Regions from separate parts of the Anoxybacillus sp. FSL W8-0382 genome, predicted to be linked through region 1. Evidence: a T-box and tRNA genes for the amino acid it is inferred to sense, from the RefSeq annotation. Region 1 holds a T-box; the other holds one or more tRNA genes.
The links. A T-box is a leader RNA that pairs with one kind of tRNA and senses whether it is charged. The one in region 1 lies ahead of ileS (isoleucine--tRNA ligase), so its partner is inferred to be a tRNA-Ile.
Positions count from the first base shown of each region.

Region 2: it has a tRNA-Ile gene. The T-box ahead of ileS (isoleucine--tRNA ligase) is inferred to sense a tRNA for this amino acid. The anticodon was not compared.

Region 1 covers NZ_JBBOPX010000001.1:1,854,885-1,858,252, reverse strand. The annotation lists gene NSS60_RS09725 (cell division protein SepF) at 1-120, shown strand, start outside; gene NSS60_RS09720 (YggT family protein) at 122-394, shown strand; gene NSS60_RS09715 (YlmH family RNA-binding protein) at 394-1,167, shown strand; gene NSS60_RS09710 (DivIVA domain-containing protein) at 1,230-1,733, shown strand; T-box leader at 1,778-1,993, shown strand; gene ileS (isoleucine--tRNA ligase) at 2,038-3,368, shown strand, end outside.
Region 2 covers NZ_JBBOPX010000001.1:452,180-455,547, reverse strand. The annotation lists gene NSS60_RS02530 (cation diffusion facilitator family transporter) at 1-573, shown strand, start outside; tRNA gene NSS60_RS02525 (tRNA-Glu) at 633-704, opposite strand; tRNA gene NSS60_RS02520 (tRNA-Ser) at 716-807, opposite strand; tRNA gene NSS60_RS02515 (tRNA-Asn) at 811-885, opposite strand; tRNA gene NSS60_RS02510 (tRNA-Ile) at 905-978, opposite strand; tRNA gene NSS60_RS02505 (tRNA-Gly) at 984-1,054, opposite strand; tRNA gene NSS60_RS02500 (tRNA-His) at 1,231-1,306, opposite strand; tRNA gene NSS60_RS02495 (tRNA-Thr) at 1,315-1,387, opposite strand; tRNA gene NSS60_RS02490 (tRNA-Ser) at 1,416-1,508, opposite strand; tRNA gene NSS60_RS02485 (tRNA-Ile) at 1,522-1,598, opposite strand; tRNA gene NSS60_RS02480 (tRNA-Met) at 1,607-1,680, opposite strand; tRNA gene NSS60_RS02475 (tRNA-Ala) at 1,693-1,768, opposite strand; tRNA gene NSS60_RS02470 (tRNA-Pro) at 1,776-1,852, opposite strand; tRNA gene NSS60_RS02465 (tRNA-Arg) at 1,873-1,949, opposite strand; tRNA gene NSS60_RS02460 (tRNA-Leu) at 1,958-2,043, opposite strand; tRNA gene NSS60_RS02455 (tRNA-Gly) at 2,053-2,127, opposite strand; tRNA gene NSS60_RS02450 (tRNA-Leu) at 2,132-2,212, opposite strand; tRNA gene NSS60_RS02445 (tRNA-Lys) at 2,217-2,292, opposite strand; tRNA gene NSS60_RS02440 (tRNA-Thr) at 2,303-2,378, opposite strand; tRNA gene NSS60_RS02435 (tRNA-Phe) at 2,416-2,491, opposite strand; tRNA gene NSS60_RS02430 (tRNA-Asp) at 2,497-2,572, opposite strand; tRNA gene NSS60_RS02425 (tRNA-Met) at 2,577-2,653, opposite strand; tRNA gene NSS60_RS02420 (tRNA-Val) at 2,683-2,758, opposite strand; tRNA gene NSS60_RS02415 (tRNA-Glu) at 2,767-2,838, opposite strand; tRNA gene NSS60_RS02410 (tRNA-Ser) at 2,860-2,950, opposite strand; tRNA gene NSS60_RS02405 (tRNA-Asn) at 2,956-3,030, opposite strand; rRNA gene rrf (5S ribosomal RNA) at 3,197-3,313, opposite strand.

The DNA of each region.
Region 1 (3,368 bases):
ATAGGCGGAGACATTCAACAAGTCGGCTCGACCATTTTTTTATGCACGCCAGATAACGTCGATGTGAGCGGTTCAATTTCGGTCGTATCGGACGATGACTCAACGATAAAGAGGTGGTAAAATGTATCAAATAGCAAATGTTGTTGTGACAATTATTCAAGTATATTCGTATGCGATTATTGTTTACATTTTAATGTCTTGGTTTCCAAATGCGCGCGACACAAAAGTCGGGCAGTTTTTCGCCAACATTTGTGAGCCGTATTTAGAGCCGTTTCGTCGCTTTATTCCGCCGATTGGTATGATCGATATTTCTCCAATTGTCGCCTTGCTTGTTTTGCGCTTTGCGACAGCAGGCGTTTATGGGTTAGTTGATATGGTTAATAGAGGGCTGTAATGGACATTTATCAACATTTCCGCAAAGAAGAGCATCATTTCATCGATCTCGTGTGCGAATGGAAGCGGCTCGTGACGGAACAATACGCTCCGAAACTAACCGACTTTTTAACTCCGCGCGAACAGCAAATTGTCCGCTCGATTGTCGGCCATCACGATGATGTACACGTTGCGTTTTTTGGCGGTTCATCGTCGGTCGAACGAAAGCGTGCGCTATTATATCCGCCGTACATGCAACCGAATGAAGAGGATTTTCAACTATCGTTATTTTCCATTCGCTACCCGAAAAAATTTGTGACGCTCGGGCATCGCGACGTGCTCGGCGCACTTTTGTCGCTCGGTGTGAAGCGGGAAAAGTTTGGTGACATTATCATCGTTGATGATGTTATTCAATTTGTCGTTGCTAAAGAAATTGCGCCGTTTGTTCAAATGAACGTCACAACGATTGGAAAAGCAAAAGTATCGTTAGAAGAACAACTGCTTTCGCAACTTCTCGTCGTGGAAGAACAGTGGGAGGAAGAGACGTTTACCGTTTCTTCTTTGCGACTTGACGCCATTTTAGCGCAATGTTTTCGCATATCACGCCAAAAAGCGCAAGCGCTCATTGACCAAAACTTCGTGAAAGTGAATTGGAAAACGGTTGACCAAGCTCATATGGAGTGCCAAGAAGGCGATTTATTGTCGCTGCGTGGGTATGGGCGCTGCCGACTGCAAGCGATTGTCGGTCAAACAAAAAAAGAAAAATGGCGCATCGTTGTCGAAAAAGCAAAATAAAAGCAGGATTTCCGCAAAAGATGTCGAATAACCCGATACGTACATAAGATGGAGGTGGCCGCATGCCGTTAACGCCGTTAGATATTCATAATAAAGAATTTAGCCGAGGCTTTCGCGGATATGATGAAGATGAAGTAAACGAATTTTTAGATCAAGTGATTAAAGACTACGAAATGGTGTTGCGTGAAAAAAAGCAATTAGAAGAAAAAGTGAAAGAGCTGACAGAAAAACTCAACTATTTTACAAATATTGAAGAAACGTTAAATAAATCGATTTTAATTGCGCAAGAAACAGCCGAAGAAGTGAAGCGAAACGCGCAAAAAGAAGCGAAGCTCATCATTAAAGAAGCGGAAAAAAACGCGGATCGCATCATTAGCGAGGCGCTCGCCAAAACGCGGAAAATCGCGATGGAAGTCGAAGAATTAAAACGGCAAGCGAAAGTGTTTCGCAGTCGTTTTAAAATGTTAATTGAAGCGCAGCTCGATATGTTAAACAACGACGATTGGGATCATTTATTAGATTACAAACTTGATGATGAAGCGGTGCAAGAAATAACAGAGTCTTGACGATGGCTATTGTGATTGCCTATAATATCGATTACAGTTATATCGTAAAAACGATGAAGGGGACAGTAGTTCTTTCATCAGCTTATTACAGCGAGCCGAGGGCGGTGGAAGCTCGGCATAAGCGAAAGAATGAAAATCACCCCGGAGTTCCGTGCTGAACAAATAGTAGGCCACGGCGCGTCATTCCCGTTACGAATGTCAAGTGGGCTATGTTTACATAGTCAACAAGGGTGGTACCGCGAGACCTTCTCGTCCCTTTTGGGCATGAGAAGGTTTTTTTATTTACATAAAAGGAGGTTACATGATGGATTACAAAGATACGTTATTAATGCCAAAGACCGATTTCCCGATGCGCGGAAATCTTCCACAACGTGAACCACAAATGCAAGCAAAATGGGATGAAATGGACATTTATCGAAAAGTGCAAGAGCGTACAAAAGATCGCCCGCTTTTCGTATTGCATGACGGACCGCCGTATGCGAACGGCGACATTCATATGGGACATGCCCTTAATAAAATTTTAAAAGACTTTATCGTTCGCTATAAGTCAATGAGCGGCTATTGTGCTCCGTACGTACCGGGCTGGGATACGCACGGCTTGCCAATTGAAACGGCGCTGACGAAAAATAAAGGCGTCAATCGGAAAGAAATGAGCGTTGCGGAATTCCGCAAGCTATGTGAGCAATATGCATACGAGCAAATCGACCGCCAGCGCGAACAATTTAAACGCCTTGGTGTGCGCGGCGATTGGGACAATCCTTACATTACGTTAACGCCAGAATATGAAGCACAACAAATTAAAGTATTTGGTGAAATGGCAAAAAAAGGATTAATTTATAAAGGATTAAAACCTGTGTATTGGTCTCCATCAAGTGAATCGGCGCTTGCCGAAGCGGAAATCGAGTACAAAGACAAACGTTCCCCATCGATTTACGTCGCTTTTCCTGTCAAAGACGGAAAAGGAGTGCTTGATGGGGATGAAAAAATCGTCATTTGGACGACGACGCCATGGACGATTCCAGCGAACTTAGGTATCGCTGTTCATCCAGAGTTGCAATATAGCGTCGTTGAGGCAGACGGTGGCAAATATGTCGTTGCATCCGAGTTATTACAATCGGTACAAAAAGAAATCGGCTGGGAGCATGTGACTGTATTAAAAACAGTGAAAGGAAGCGAACTCGAATACGTCGTTGCGAAACATCCGTTTTACGACCGCGATTCGCTCGTCATTTGTGGCGAACACGTCACAACAGACGCCGGAACAGGTTGCGTTCATACGGCCCCAGGACACGGGGAAGACGACTTTATCGTCGGCCAAAAGTACGGCTTAGGTGTCCTTTGCCCTGTCGATGAGCGCGGATATATGACAGAAGAAGCGCCAGGGTTTGCTGGCATGTTTTACGATGACGCAAACAAAGCGATTACAGAAAAGCTACAAGAAGTAGGTGCTTTATTAAAACTATCGTTTATTACGCACTCATATCCGCACGACTGGCGGACGAAGCAACCGACGATTTTCCGTGCGACAGCTCAATGGTTTGCGTCCATCGACAAAATTCGTGAGCAATTGTTGAAAGCTGTCGAAGAAACGAAATGGGTGCCGGCATGGGGTGAAATTCGCATCCACAACATGAT
Region 2 (3,368 bases), 1.4 Mb from region 1:
CAATTTTCCTTCATGTTAACGATCGCAACAATCGGATTTATCGTTAATCTTGTGTTAACAATCGTTTTAAGCCAGAGCATGAAAGAAGAAGAAAATTTAAATGTAAAAAGCGCTTTATGGCATTTCATTGGCGATTTGCTCAGTTCCATTGGTGTCATCATTTCAGCAATTTTGATTTACTTTACAAAACTATATATTTTCGATCCACTGATCAGCATAGTCATTGGGGCAATTATTTTTATAGGTGGGGCAAAAATTGTCCGTGAGTCGTACTTTATTCTGATGGACGCTGTTCCACATCAATTTGATATCGAACGCATTCGTTCTGATATTCTTTCTATCGAAGGAGTAGAAGATGTGCATGAATTGCATATTTGGGCCATTTCGACTGATCATTATTCCCTTACTACACACGTTCTCATTAACGAACATATCGAACCATTTCGCATCGTTTTAGCCATTAATGAAATGTTAAAAGAACGATATAATCTCTCACATGTCACAGTTCAAGTCGAACATCCATCTATTCACCCACATGGTGAATACGGGAAACAATTTTTAGACAAAAAATAAATTTGAGCAAAATGTAAAAAGGACATCCCATATCAATTATGAGATGTCCCTTTTTCTAGTGACCCGTACGGGATTCGAACCCGTGTTACCGCCGTGAAAGGGCGGTGTCTTAACCACTTGACCAACGGGCCATATGTGGCAATGGCGGAGAAGGCGGGATTTGAACCCGCGCGCCGCAAAACGCGACCTAACGGTTTAGCAAACCGTCCCCTTCAGCCACTTGGGTACTTCTCCAAATGGCTCCGCAGGTAGGATTCGAACCTACGACCGCTCGGTTAACAGCCGAGTGCTCTACCACTGAGCTACTGCGGAACGAAAATAAAGATTATAATGGGCCTAAGTGGACTTGAACCACCGACCTCACGCTTATCAGGCGTGCGCTCTAACCAGCTGAGCTATAGGCCCATGTAAGCGGGTGATGGGAATCGAACCCACGACATCAGCTTGGAAGGCTGAGGTTTTACCACTAAACTACACCCGCACGTCGAATTTTATAATAAGCAACACTCATCACGCTCAGTCATGCCTCTTCCTCTACTAGCATATTCAAAGATGATGGATGCGTCGAGGCAACTCGTGGTTTACTCGACGAAGCGTCGCTCGTGGCTGAGGTTTTACCACTAAACTACACCCGCATATTTGAATTTGCAAATGTTATGGGGCGACTAGTGGGAATCGAACCCACGAATGCCAGAGCCACAATCTGGTGCGTTAACCACTTCGCCATAGCCGCCACAATGATGCCGGCTGCAGGACTTGAACCCGCAACCTACTGATTACAAGTCAGTTGCTCTACCAATTGAGCTAAGCCGGCATAATATAAAGCGATATGAAACTGTATATGGCGGAGGAGGAGGGATTCGAACCCCCGCGCGCCTTTCGACGCCTCTCGGTTTTCAAGACCGACCCCTTCAGCCAGACTTGGGTACTCCTCCGTATAATATAACATGGTGGACCTTGTAGGACTCGAACCTACGACCGGACGGTTATGAGCCGTCTGCTCTAACCAGCTGAGCTAAAGGTCCTAAGCTAGTAGCGGCGGAGGGAATCGAACCCCCGACCTTACGGGTATGAACCGTACGCTCTAGCCAGCTGAGCTACGCCGCCATTATAAATATATGGTGGAGCCTATCGGGATCGAACCGATGACCTCCTGCGTGCAAAGCAGGCGCTCTCCCAGCTGAGCTAAGACCCCTTGAAAATGGTCGGGAAGACAGGATTCGAACCTGCGACCCCATGGTCCCAAACCATGTGCTCTACCAAGCTGAGCTACTTCCCGTCCTCATAATGATATAAACATGGCGCGCCCGAGAGGATTCGAACCCCTAACCTTCTGATCCGTAGTCAGATGCTCTATCCAATTGAGCTACGGGCGCATATGAAGTGCCGAGAGCCGGACTCGAACCGGCACGGTAGTCACCTACCGCAGGATTTTAAGTCCTGTGCGTCTGCCAATTCCGCCACCCCGGCATGGCATATTGGAGCGGAAGACGGGACTCGAACCCGCGACCCCCACCTTGGCAAGGTGGTGTTCTACCACTGAACTACTTCCGCATTATGCGGGTGGAGGGACTTGAACCCCCACGCCAGAGGCGCCAGATCCTAAGTCTGGTGCGTCTGCCAATTCCGCCACACCCGCATCATGGTGAGCCATGGAGGACTCGAACCTCCGACCCTCTGATTAAAAGTCAGATGCTCTACCTACTGAGCTAATGGCTCAAAAACAATCTGGTGCCGGCTGCAGGACTTGAACCCGCAACCTACTGATTACAAGTCAGTTGCTCTACCAATTGAGCTAAGCCGGCACACTATATATTCATACGAAACTGACATGATTCAAAATGGTGGCTCGGGACGGAATCGAACCGCCGACACAAGGATTTTCAGTCCTTTGCTCTACCGACTGAGCTACCGAGCCATACATGGCGGTCCCGACGGGACTCGAACCCGCGATCTCCTGCGTGACAGGCAGGCATGTTAACCACTACACTACGGGACCATTTTGGTTGCGGGGGCAGGATTTGAACCTGCGACCTTCGGGTTATGAGCCCGACGAGCTACCTGGCTGCTCCACCCCGCGATGATGAGAAAGAACTAATTTTTTATCTATGGTGGAGGATGACGGGATCGAACCGCCGACCCCTTGCTTGTAAGGCAAGTGCTCTCCCAGCTGAGCTAATCCTCCATAAAAGATGACCCGTACGGGATTCGAACCCGTGTTACCGCCGTGAAAGGGCGGTGTCTTAACCACTTGACCAACGGGCCATATATTATTTCCAAAGTGGCTGGCGGAGAGCAAGGGATTCGAACCCTTGAGACGCTCATCGCGTCTACACGATTTCCAATCGTGCTCCTTCGACCACTCGGACAGCTCTCCGTAAATGGCTCCGCAGGTAGGATTCGAACCTACGACCGCTCGGTTAACAGCCGAGTGCTCTACCACTGAGCTACTGCGGAATAAAAACGTAAGTAATTCATACTGCTTAACCATTATTTCAATTGGATGTTACTGCCTCTTCCTCTACTCGCATACTCAATGATGATGAATGCGTCGAGGCAACTCGCAGCTTGATCGATGAAGCATCGCTCGTCACTGAGCTACTGCGGAATAACATATTGTTTTGCCCGGCAACGTCCTACTCTCGCAGGCGGTGTCCCGCCAACTACCATCGGCGCTGGAGAGCTTAACTTCCGTGTTCGGGATGGGAACGGGTGTGACCTCTCCGCCATCGTCACCGAGCAATAATGCTTCAGACAAATGTTATTATAACGGAATATTTTTTGTTGTCAAGCAT